DNA from 3 places in the Pantoea sp. GW821-FHT03E06 genome. Region 1 is predicted to be linked to each of the others. Evidence: predicted binding sites of a transcription regulator. Region 1 holds the regulator's gene; each other region holds the start of a gene.
What was found. The regulator LexA, encoded in region 1, represses DNA repair genes until DNA is damaged. The targets are predictions, from matches to a motif close to TNCTGTATGTACATACAGNA.

Region 1 (4,264 bases):
ACAGATTAATCTGTAGGTTACGCTTCGCTTATTCAGGCATTAAACCAGCTGTCGCGCTGCCAATGACCGCGCCACATCAGCCACAGCGTCACACCTCGTAGCGCCAGGAATACCGTTATCGCCAGCCATAAACCGTGGTTACCAAGCCAGGGCAATGTTAGCAGCGTCAGGCCATAACCCATGGCGGCTATCATCATGCTGTTACGCATCTCACGACCACGCGTCGCACCAATAAACATGCCATCCAGCAGATAACACCAGACGCCTATCAACGGCAATATCACCTGCCAGATGAGATATCTGTCGGCCATTTCACGCAACGCTTCCAGTGATGTCAGCATGGCCACAATCTGCGGCCCCGTGAACGCATAAATCAGGGCAAATATTGCGGCGACAAAACAGGCCTGACGGCAGGCCGCGTGCCAGATAAGTATTAATCGACTGCGATCTTTCGCGCCTACCGCTTCACCCGAGCAGGCTTCAACCGCATAAGCAAAGCCATCTAGCGCGTAGGCGGTAAAAGTGAGGAACATCAGCAATACGGCATTAACCGCCACCACATCAGGACCAATGCGCGCCCCCAGAATGGTCAGGGATGCAAAGCAGATTTGAAGCATTAAGGAGCGCAGCATGATGTCGCGATTAAGACGGAACAGCCGCGCGGCATCGCCACGCCAGCTGCTTTTTAGTAGAGCGAAATAAATACCGCGCAGTTTGAGTACGCGCGCCACCATCCACAAACCTACTCCCAGCGTGACATATTCAGCCAGCGCCGTTGCCGCCGCTGCACCGGCCACTCCCCAATGCAGCTGAAGGACAAATAAAAGGTCGAGCAGGATATTCACCAGATTCCCGACGATAAGCAATACCATCGGCGCACGCGCATATTGCACGCCTAACAGCCAACCAAGAATAACCAGATTAGCCAAGGTGGCGGGCGCGCTAAGCCAGCGAATCTCAATGAAAATTTTGGCCTGCTGCTGCACTTCTGGGCTGCCGCCCATTAATGCGGCTGCCAAACTGCTTACCGGCGTTCGCAGCACCATAAATAGCAAACCAAAAACCAAAGCAATCAACAGCGGTTGGGTCAGGGCGCGTGCCAGCGCCGTTTTGTCATTGGCACCAAACGCCTGCGCGGTAAGGCCAGTGGTACTCATGCGCAGAAACAGCAGGAGCATAAAGATAAAACTGGTTGCCGTGGTACCCACGGCGACGCCCCCAAGATAAATCGGGCTATCGAGATGACCAATAACGGCAGTATCCACCACGCCCAACAATGGAACGGTGATGTTAGAGAGGATCATCGGCAGCGCCAGCCGCCAAAGTGCTTTATCTGAAGGGGAAAACAGCTGCATCAGCCCATTCCGTTATTTGCGGTAACCAGCGTGATTGCGCCCGACAGTGCCGCAGAAAATGTCAAAAAGAAGAAACTAGCAGACTGCGGCCAGCGCAGCATACGCCGCCGCAGTAGGAGGGAATCAGGAACGAATCAGAGCCATTCGCCGTTACGCACGATCCCAACGGCCAGACCTTCAACGGTCAATGATTGCTCGCGGGTATCTACCACAATCGGTTGGAAATCGTTATTTTCCGGCAGAAGATGGACAATCGCGCCCTGCTTTTTCCAGCGTTTGACCGTGACTTCGTCATCAATGCGCGCTACGACAACCTGTCCGTTACGCACTTCCTGCGTTTTATGCACCGCCAGCAAGTCACCATCCATAATACCGATGTCTTTCATCGACATACCGCTCACACGCAGCAGGAAATCCGCGCTGGGTTTGAACAGGTTTGCATCCACCTGATAGTGCGCTTCAATATGCTCCTGTGCCAGCAGCGGCTCGCCCGCAGCGACACGACCAATTAATGGCAAGCCTTCGCTCGGCTCTTCTTCCATTAATAAGCGAATCCCGCGCGATGCGCCGGAAACAATTTCAATTACGCCTTTACGCGCCAGCGCTTTCAGATGCTCTTCAGCAGCATTGGGCGAGCGAAATCCCAGTTGCGCAGCAATTTCCGCACGCGTTGGCGGCATGCCCGTCTGGTTAATATGGTCGCGAATCAGGTCATAGACCTGTTGCTGCCGTGCAGTTAACGCTTTCATCCCGCCCCCTGGTTGTTTATACAGTCGCTGTGAGTATATACAGGTATTGGCGAAATGAAAACCGTAACAGAGGGAAAAATCAGCGGTTTGATGAATCTGGAATGGCTATCTCAAATGCGTCCAGAGCAGCACGATCCAAACAAAAAGAGCCAGTAAGATAGTCAGCAATACCGCAGCCGAGCCCATATCTTTGGCGCGCCCTGATAAGGGATGTTGCTCCTGGCCAATGCGGTCAACGACGGATTCAATGGCACTATTAAGGATTTCGACAATGACAATCAGTACCACGGAGCCAATCATCAGCACGCGGGAAATGGCGTCTACATCCAGCCAACATGCCACGATAATCGCCACCAGCGCGGCTATCGCTTCCTGGCGGAATGCCGCCTCGTGCTGCCATGCGGCACGCAGCCCCTGCCAGGAATAACCGGCTGCTTTCACTATTCTTACAATACCGGTGACGTTATTTGCCATGTTTATGGAACCCTTGATCTATTTTGACGTCAATGTGTGGGCAGTATGAGGTGGCAGAGCCACAGATCTTCGCTGCACTTTCTGGTATGCTTGCCGCGCTTTGCTAACAAGAGGCTTTAAGTTGTCTATGTCAGGTTGGCGTAAACTCTATTACAAATTATTGAATTTACCACTCTCTATTTTGGTAAAAAGTAAGGTCATTCCGACCGATCCTATCTCTGAACACGGAATCGATCCGACACGTCCAGTGATGTATGTTTTGCCTTATGATTCAAAGGCTGACTTGCTCACACTTCGTGCACAATGTCTGAAACACGATTTGCCCGATCCGCTGGCTCCGCTAGAGATCGATGGCACCTTGCTGCCGCGCCACGTGTTTATTCACGATGGCCCACGCGTTATTCCCTATTTCGTGGCCAATCCCGAATCGGTAAAGCTGTTCCACGATTATCTGGATTTACACCGCAGCAACCCGCAGCTCGATGTACAAATGTTGCCGGTCGCGGTGATGTTTGGCCGCGCGCCGGGACGTGAAACATCAGGTGAATCCACACCGCATCTGCGCGTTCTGAATGGCGTACAGAAATTCTTCGCCATTTTGTGGCACGGTCGCGATAGCTTTGTCCGCTTCTCGCAAACCGTTTCGTTACGTCAGATGGCGACCGAACACGGCACTGATAAGTCGATTGCACAGAAGCTGGCGCGTGTCGCGCGCATTCATTTTGCTCGCCAGCGTCTGGCCGCTGTGGGTCCACGTCTGCCTGCACGCCAGGATCTCTTCAACAAGCTATTGCAATCCAAGGCGATTGAAAAAGCGGTGGAAGATGAGGCGCGCAGCAAAAAGATCTCACATGAGAAAGCCCAGCAGAACGCCATCGAAATGATGGAAGAAGTGGCGGCAAACTTCTCCTACGAAGCGATTAAAGTGACTGACCGCGTGATGGGCTGGCTGTGGAGCCGGCTGTATCAAGGCATCAACGTTCACGGTGGCGAGCGCGTACGTCAGCTGGCACAGGATGGACATGAGATTGTTTATGTGCCCTGCCACCGCAGCCATATGGACTATTTGTTGCTTTCCTACGTGCTATATCATCAAGGCCTGGTGCCGCCGCACATTGCTGCAGGTATCAACCTGAACTTTTGGCCTGCGGGCCCGATTTTCCGTCGTCTTGGCGCGTTCTTTATTCGTCGTACCTTCAAGGGCAATAAACTTTATTCCACCGTGTTCCGTGAATATCTCGGCGAACTGTTTAGCCGTGGTTACTCGGTGGAATATTTTGTGGAAGGCGGCCGCTCGCGTACCGGTAGATTGTTGGATCCGAAAACCGGCACGCTATCAATGACGCTGCAAGCCATGCTGCGCGGCGGCAGCCGTCCCATCACTTTCGTGCCAATTTATATTGGTTATGAGCACGTGATGGAAGTGGGCACTTACGCGAAAGAACTGCGCGGCGCGGCCAAAGAGAAAGAGAGTTTCCTGCAGATGGTGCGCGGCTTACGTAAGCTGCGCAATCTTGGTCAGGGCTACGTCAACTTTGGCGAACCGCTGCCCTTGATGAACTATCTGAACAAAAACGTGCCGGAATGGCGTGATGCGATCGATCCTATCGAACCCCAACGTCCAGCCTGGATGACGCCAGCCGTAAATGACATTGCGGCGAAGCTGATGGTGCGCATCAACGAAGC
Region 2 (4,264 bases), on a different contig from region 1:
GCTGCTATTTTTGCTTCTGCACCATCCAGCGTACCGGAGGTTACTGAAACACTCTGCGCAAAGCTTGCTGCAGACATCAGAGAAAGAGCGGCTACGGCGGCGATAGACATTGCTTTGATAGTTTTCATGGTCATATTCCTTAGTGTGTATGGTTGAAAGCTCGTTCGCTTTCGATGGAATAATAATACCTATAGTTATCATTTCATAATTAACAATAAATGCTGGTATTGTGATCATGCTAACTATTGCGCCGATAGGCACTCCCTATGAAAATCACTTTATCGCAAAGCAGAGTTGAGTAAGCACACTACTGCTTTGCAGGAGATAACATGGTTCAAAGCCTTAAAATTGTCCCGCGGCTGCTTTCCGAAGTTCGTACAGGCACAAAAACGCATACCATCCGTTTGCGTGAACAGGAGATAGTTCCTGGTGCGATGATCTATGTGAATGCATCAGATACATCTGACACAGCACGAGTGATGGTGACCAAAGTCAAAAGGATGCCGTTGTCTGCTGTTGCCGGTTATCTGGATAAGCGAGATGTGTGGCCTGATAAGGTACTGCTGGCAGGGATGCGTGAACACTATCCTGATATTGAGCTAGATTCTGAGGTAGATGTAATACATCACCTTGAGTCGGCTAACGAATGACACCGAAACGCGGGCAAAATCTAATGCTCTTAAGGTCGAGGATATTACCCGTGCTGCTAGTAAAGCTAAAAATTCTGGAGTGCAGCCTTCATGGCGAAAAGCGGAGCGATCGCAACTGGCTTGAGCAAATATTGCATCCACAATTTCACGAAATCACCCGTTCAGGCTTGATGGTTAACCGAATCGAGACCATCGCATCACTCGAGCACGAGAGAGATGCCCCGGATATTCGTAGCGCTGATTTTCAGCTAATCTTCCTGGGTGATGCCTGCGTAATATTGCATTACAGAACTTCCCAATCCGATGGTAGTCGAGCGTCTCTACGCACATCTTATTGGATACTCTGCGAGGAAAACGGCTGGCAGCTCGCTTTTCACCAGGGCACACCAGAAGCAGGTTCAACTTAAGTTTGCTTATTGAGGCATTAGCAATAAGCCCTTTTTGAGAGCCTTTTATTTCTGGAACAATGAATCTACCGCGGCCTTCAAGCCAACCGTTAGCGCTACAAACGCTCCACCCGTTGCGAATGCAGACTCTATAGTCTTGTCTTCCTGGCAAATATCCCTAAAACGTTGCAGTGCAGCTTCAGCTGCCGGATGCGGTAACTTCTTCAAACTGTTTTTCATACCCCGACTGATCAGCAACGTTGCTCTGCTTTCATCCGCTCTGTTCACTATCAGGGTATGCTTATCCTTTTTATAAATGCAGTAATGAGGCATAAGTCCCTCCATAAGCTAAATGCTGTAAACATAAAGTACTGCAACTGTTCAAACCGATTAAAGATAAAAGCGATAACTGTCAAATAAGTATCATCCCCCTCCCCTCTTCTGTTCCCACGCATTTATACGGACACATGATGACTGGTTAGGACATTGCCGGCATAACGATGAATCATCAGTGCCGGGGGATCATCAGCTGAGGGAATACTCTCTGCTCCAAACCAGACTGGATTCGCCGGACAAATAGAACCACAAACATATGCCGGGTTATCTGCCAGCATACTAGAAATGGGTCGGTGAACGTGCCCTGTTGAAATAGCTATTACCTTTCCAGGTGCGCTAAAGATGATATCAGTCAGCTTGTCCACGCCTCTACACATCGTCTTATCCAGACCCGGTATATCCGAGGTAAAAACGTGGTGATGCATAAACAGCAGAGAGGGGGAATGCCTGCCGTCATTAAGCTGCTTTTCCAGCCACTCAAGCTGACCATGCACAGAGCCATAATCTTCATTTTCAATCGTCGAATCGACACCCAGTAGATGCAGACCGGCTAAGTCAAAATTAAAGTTGAGTGTACCGTCAGGCGAGTCAGGCGCCCATTGTTGAGAGCCCCAGACTGATTGCATTTGGCCACGATGGTCAGAATTACCTGGAAGAAGCAATGCAGGGTAGGTTTGCTGACGTAGACGCGAAGCTATCCGCTCATAACCCTCAAGCCACTGGTCATCGATCAAATCACCGGTAATGACCAACAAGTCCGGTCCCAGTTGGGCTAACCATGCCAATACACGGTCAAGCCGATGAAGAGAGTCATTGCCAGACGTGGCATGAATATCTGAAATCTGCGCGATCAGCATATTTGCTTCCCAGGTTGGTTTATCTACATTGAGAACGGATTCCTCAAGGTTAGCCACAGACACTAGCTTGCATTCTATTTTCAGAAGAGATTTTTTAAGAAAAAAAAATTCTCTACGTTCAGCAATTTGCAAGTCGCATCCTCCCTCTGTCACCCCCCCCCTCTTGCCAGATAATTCCCACTCCATAATACTGTATGCATAAACAGTATAAATTAGGAGGGACTTTTTATGAACTACACACAACGATTAGCACATCAATCAAAGGATTTATTCTGGAGAGTCGGTTTATGAAACCGGCCATGTACCATAATGGTTTGTCGCTTCTATGGGCGCCACTGTATTGTCCGCCGTTAAAAATTCCTTTCTATGGAGATGCCTGCTCCGCGGGATTCCCCTCCCCCGCTCAAGATTATGTCGAGTCAGAACTGGATCTCAACGAACTCTGCATCCGTCGACGGGCTTCAACCTTTTTCGTTCGCGCTAGTGGCAGCAGTATGGAGGAGTTGGGGCTGTTTGATGGAGACGTCATGGTTGTTGATCGCGCTGAAGAAGCGAGCCATGGCGATATTGTTATTGCAGAAGTCGGCGGCGAATTTACTGTTAAACGCTTGCAACTACACCCTCGCCTCGCTCTGTTGCCCATGAACCCGGCCTACTCCGTTATTTATCCCGATGAATTACAACTTCTCGGCGTCGTGACATGGTTTTTCAATAGCACTCGCGCGCGCAGGAGGTAATCGTGGTCATGTTTGGACTGGCAGACGTAAACTCATTCTACGCTAGCTGCGAGGCCCTATTCCGCCCAGACCTACGCGGCAAACCCGTGGTGGTATTAAGTAATAATGATGGGTGTGTTATTGCGCGCAGTGCTGCCGCTAAAAAATATGTAAAAATGGGAGCCCCTTGGTTCGAGATTAAAACGCAGGATTATCCTGAGAAAATTCATGTGTTCAGCAGCAATTACGCTCTTTACCACTCGATGTCTCAGCGTGTAATGACCGCTCTTGAAGAAATCACACCAAGGGTTGAGCAATACAGCATTGATGAAATGTTTCTGGATCTAACCGGCATAGACGGGTGCGAAAACTTTGAAGATTTCGGCCGACGTCTGCGTAGCCACGTACTTGATACTACGGGACTCACCGTTGGCGTGGGTATGGGACCCACAAAAACACTGGCTAAATCGGCTCAATGGGCAAGCAAAGAGTGGAAACAATTCCGCGGGGTACTGGCGCTAACGCCCAGCAATCCGCAGCGCACCACGACTCTTTTGGAAAATCAGCCTGTCGAGGAGATTTGGGGGGTTGGCAGGCGAATTGCTAAAAGACTTAACCTGCTGGGAATTGAAACCGCGCTCCATCTCTCACGCGCTCATCCAAGATTCATCCGTGACAACTTTAGCGTTGTTCTGGAGCGTACTGTGCGAGAGCTTAACGGCGAATCCTGCATACCCTTGGAAGAGCTTCCTCCAGCCAAGCAGCAAATCGTTTGTAGTCGTAGCTTCGGTGAACGCATCACAATGAAGTTTGCCATGCAGCAAGCACTTTGTCAGTACGCAACACGTGCAGCAGAAAAACTGCGCGGTGAACGTCAATACTGTCGCCATGTCAGCATGTTCATTCAAACGTCACCTCATGCACACAATGAGATCTACTATGGCAACACTGCAGGTATGAAGCTTTCGCTTCCTACGCAAGATACCAGAGAGATCATTGATGTTGTGATGAAGTCTCTTGATCAAATCTGGCTTGAAGGAAAAAGGTATATGAAGGCTGGCGTCATGCTCGATGATTTTACGCCAAATGGAGTGAGCCAGTTAAATCTGTTCGATGAAAATCAAGCTTGGCCCAACAGCGAAAAGCTCATGAAAGTTCTAGATGGTATCAACCAGTCCGGACTTGGCAATGTGTGGTTTGCTGGTCAGGGGGTTAATACAGAGTGGAAAATGAAACGTGAATTGTTGAGTAACGCCTGGACTACCAACTGGAACGAGATCCCTGTAGCCAGGGTGTATTAGAGCCTGATAGCACGCTAT
Region 3 (4,264 bases), 1.1 Mb from region 1:
TCAGCTTATAGCGACGCTCCATCTCACCCACACTCCAGCGCAGCGCATTCGCCGCATCTTTCATATCGGTAACGACTTCGGTCAGCAGATGCGGAATGCCTTCATAGACTGACAACTCCAGCATTTTGGGGTCGATCATGATAAAGCGCACCTCTTCCGGGGTAGCTTTATACAACATACTGATGATCATGGTGTTAACGCCCACTGATTTACCGGAACCGGTAGTACCAGCAACCAGTAAGTGAGGCATTTTCGCCAAATCAGCCACGACCGGCTGGCCAGCGATGTCTTTACCCAACACCACCGCAAGCGGAGAAGGATTTTCACGGAACTTAGGGCAATCCAGCACTTCGCGCAGATAAACGGTTTGACGATGTTTATTAGGTAACTCAAGCCCAACGTAAGGTTTACCGGGGATCACTTCCACTACGCGTACTGCGACGGCAGAGAGTGAGCGGGCCAGGTCTCGCGACAGATTTGAGATGCGTGAAGCCTTAACGCCCGGCGCCAAATCGAGTTCGAAACGGGTAATAACTGGGCCCGGTGAAATACCAACGACTTCGGCCTTCACACGATAATCGGCCAGTCGCGCTTCAACCAAACGCGCCGTTTGCTCGAGCGCAAACATATCAACGGGTTCTTCCTCTGATGGCGGCGGCGTGAGCAAATCCAATGTTGGCAGCGGCGTAGACGGTCTTTCCAGCGGCTGCTCATGGCGAACCAGGAACGGGTGGAACAAACTGTCCTGAACCGGCGCGGCAGGTTTTACGGGGGCCGCCGGCGCAGAATACGCTTCCTGCTCGGGCGAAGACCAGGGGCTGCTTTCTTCACTCAATGAAGGCATCGGTTTAGGTTGTGACGGCTCAGGTTGCTGCCAATGCGCTGGCTCTTCAGCCTCTGGAGCTGCAGAAAGCGTGAACAGCGGCTCGCTTGGGCTATCATCAACCAAATCTTTCATTGGTGAGAAATCAAAGGCAGAAGACGTATCCAGATTAAAGACTGGAGTCTCCTTTTCCGCAGGTTCGTTATAGCGTTGCTGCTGCTGATCGGCAAACTGACGAGCAAGTTGCGCTTGCTGCAACGCATCTTCATCTTCGGGCTCAGCCACATTCTGCCAGCTTTCACCATAACGATTCTGCTGCTGAGACTGGAAGGCCTCACGCAATTGCGCTTCCTGTAACGCAACATCATCCTCATGCGACGTCGCGCTATAGCTGGCCGTCACCTCAGGCTGCTGCTGTTCAGCTTCTTTTGCCTGCTCTTCCGCCATACGTTGTGAAGGCAGCTTAATACCATACGACGCCAATTCACGACGCGTTGGTAATTTGACTTTGTTCGGACGCGGCAATTCTGGGCCAATGCCCTGCTTCACTTGCGGGTTGTAATCACGCTCGGGCACGATATCAAATGCTGGCGAGTAGGCCGAAGTTGATGACGCCGTTTTTATCGCCCCCGCGGCCAATGATGCGGCAGCGGCGGTATTTAATGGCGCTGAAGACGGGGCTGCATCCTGCCAGTTGCCCATGCTTGGGCCTTCGTCATCCTCGGCAGGCGAATAGGGTGAAGGCACCGGTTCATTTGGCACTTCGAAGCGATAACGCGGTGTCGAGGATTGCACGACCGGTTCCGGTGTCGCAGTAACGGGCTCGGGAGCAAAAGTCGACGCTGGCACGGGTTCAACAGAACGTGGTACAGGTGCAGGTTCTACGGACGCGCTGTTCCCTGGCTGCGCGGCTGCTGGCGCTTGTTGTGCGGCTTGCGTGGTGACAGCAATCGCAGCGGCAGTTGCGGCACTGGCTTTGGCCAGCAGCGGATCATCACCTAACGCTTCTGTGACGGGTTCGCTAATTTTGCGGGGTTTCGCCAACAATACATCATCGTCTGCGCTTTCAAACTGAGCTGCAGGCAATGAAACCGGCACATCATCAGACTGCTCCTCGTCGTCATACTCCTCTTCCTGCCACGGTTCTTCATGTCGTGAGCGATTACTGGCAAACGTCAGAACGCCCATCACGACACCGCCGATTCTTTCAGCGATAGTCAGCCAGGACCAACCGGTATACAGCGTGATGCCTGCCGCCCATACACACAGCAGCGTCAGCGTGCCGCCCGCTGAACTAAACCAAGGTGCCATGGCATTGCTTACCAGGCTGCCAATAACGCCGCCTGAGGTAAAATACCAGATGTCATCGACGTTCAGCGCAGCAAGACCGCAAGTCGTCACGACTAATGCCAGCACACCAATCAGGCGCAGACCAACGGCAAAGTAGTCGATGTAATCCTGGCGGTCACGCTGACGGAAAGTGATCCAACAAAGACCAATAATGACCGGAGGAATGGCGTAGGCCATCACGCCGAAAATGAATAACAGCGTATCTGCCAGCCATGCGCCGACGCTGCCACCCAGATTATGGATGGGCTCGTGCCATGCGGTTTGTGACCAGCTTGGATCTGAAGGGTTAAAACTAACCAGCGACACCATCAAATAGATGGCGAACAAGGCCACAAGAATGAGCAACGCTTCCAGCAGACGACGTCCACTGCTCAGCGGTTGTAACGAAACATCTTTATCTTCTGTATATTCCTGGCTCAAGAGAACTCTCCAGGTGCCTGTAAATTAAGAAGGCAACAACGTCGGGCATGCCCGACGCTGGTCCTGTATGAATTCACAGGAGTGTACCGAAATCCTGCAAGCTTTGCACCTGCCCTGCACTACCGGGTTTTGATCACCAGACGATTGCTCTGTTTGACCTCTTCCATCACCACGTAGGTACGGGTGTCGTTTACGCCCGGCAGGCGTAGCAAGGTTTCACCCAGCAGCTTACGATAGGCGGACATATCAGGTACGCGCGTTTTCAGCAGGTAGTCAAAGTCACCTGAAACCAGGTGACACTCTTGAGTTTCCTCAAGTTTTTGCACTGCGGCGTTAAATTGTTCAAACACATCAGGCGCGCCACGATTCAGAGTAATCTCAACGAATACCAGCAGTGAAGCGTCCAGATAATGTGGGTTGAGCTGAGCGGTGTAACCCAGAATGAAGCCCTGACGCTCCAGGCGACGCACGCGCTCAAGACAAGGTGTCGGCGATAATCCAACCCGTTTCGATAGCTCGACATTGGAAATACGACCGTCTTTCTGCAGCTCATTCAGAATATTTCTGTCGATACGATCTAAATCTTTTCCGGGGCGTTTCTTATTGTCTACCATTATTATTGTCTCTCTTAATTCCTTCCCTTTACCTGCCACACCCTGAAAACGCTCATTGTTCAGGGCCTTACTGAAGTGAAGACATTAAGCCTGTGCAGTGATGCATCCATCCGTATGACGCATGTTGTCTGTCCACACCATGCGTCATTACCAATGTCAGGCTGAGTTTATTCGGCTAAAAAGCCCAAAACAGAAAGGAAATTCTGTTTCGAATCGCTAAATATTCTCTGCTTCTCCCAATGTTTTCGCAAAAGCGCAGGCGATTGTCAAAGTAAAACATCCAAATTCAGTACAAGATGCCAGATAGAGATCTGGGTTGCTGTTTTTAAATGAGAATTTTTATGCTGCTGCACCACTAATTGCCGAGCATTGCCCCCTTTTAGCGCAACGCGCGTGCAGAATCTCCGCTCATCGTCTACGCCATTTGCAGTGATTGTTAACAAAATTGCTGAAACCTTTTTTTGCAGCGTTAATTTCCCTACAATCAAAAACTATGTTGTCAAAAATATTGAGGAACGTATGAGTACGGCCAAACACAGTAAGCTGCTCATTCTGGGCTCCGGTCCTGCCGGTTATACCGCTGCGGTTTATGCAGCGCGCGCTAATCTGAACCCGGTTTTAATTACCGGACTGGAAAAAGGCGGCCAGCTCACTACCACTACCGACGTAGAAAACTGGCCGGGCGATCCCAACGACCTGACGGGGCCAGCGCTGATGGAACGCATGCAAGAGCATGCCGAAAAGTTCAACACCGAGATCATTTTTGACCATATTCATACCGTTGATCTACAGAACCGCCCGTTCCGTCTGGTGGGAGATAGCGGAGAATACACAGCGGACGCGTTGATCATTGCGACAGGCGCATCAGCACGCTATCTCGGCTTACCTTCTGAAGAGGCCTTCAAAGGTAAAGGCGTCTCAGCCTGCGCCACCTGCGATGGTTTCTTCTATCGCAATCAGAAAGTTGCCGTGATAGGCGGGGGTAACACCGCGGTTGAGGAAGCCCTCTATCTGGCAAATATCGCTGCTGAAGTACATTTGATTCACCGGCGCGATA

Region 2: a site for LexA is predicted at 2,418-2,437, ahead of umuD (translesion error-prone DNA polymerase V autoproteolytic subunit). Genes of this name have one in related genera too.
Region 3: a site for LexA is predicted at 2,655-2,674, ahead of AC07WB_RS06690 (DNA translocase FtsK 4TM domain-containing protein). Genes of this name have one in related genera too.

What each region holds. Positions count from the first base shown of each region.
Region 1 is NZ_JBWKUG010000001.1:355,533-359,796, reverse strand. It holds gene dinF (MATE family efflux transporter DinF) at 33-1,355, opposite strand; gene lexA (transcriptional repressor LexA) at 1,490-2,104, opposite strand; gene AC07WB_RS01625 (diacylglycerol kinase) at 2,210-2,578, opposite strand; gene plsB (glycerol-3-phosphate 1-O-acyltransferase PlsB) at 2,706-4,264, shown strand, end outside.
Region 2 is NZ_JBWKUG010000003.1:171,159-175,422, forward strand. It holds gene AC07WB_RS23780 (YdgH/BhsA/McbA family protein) at 1-128, opposite strand, end outside; gene AC07WB_RS23785 (ASCH domain-containing protein) at 330-650, shown strand; gene AC07WB_RS23790 (nuclear transport factor 2 family protein) at 701-1,057, shown strand; gene AC07WB_RS23795 (hypothetical protein) at 1,103-1,369, opposite strand; gene AC07WB_RS23800 (metallophosphoesterase) at 1,492-2,361, opposite strand; gene umuD (translesion error-prone DNA polymerase V autoproteolytic subunit) at 2,517-2,966, shown strand; gene umuC (translesion error-prone DNA polymerase V subunit UmuC) at 2,975-4,246, shown strand.
Region 3 is NZ_JBWKUG010000001.1:1,446,141-1,450,404, reverse strand. It holds gene AC07WB_RS06690 (DNA translocase FtsK 4TM domain-containing protein) at 1-2,593, opposite strand, end outside; gene lrp (leucine-responsive transcriptional regulator Lrp) at 2,713-3,207, opposite strand; gene trxB (thioredoxin-disulfide reductase) at 3,727-4,264, shown strand, end outside.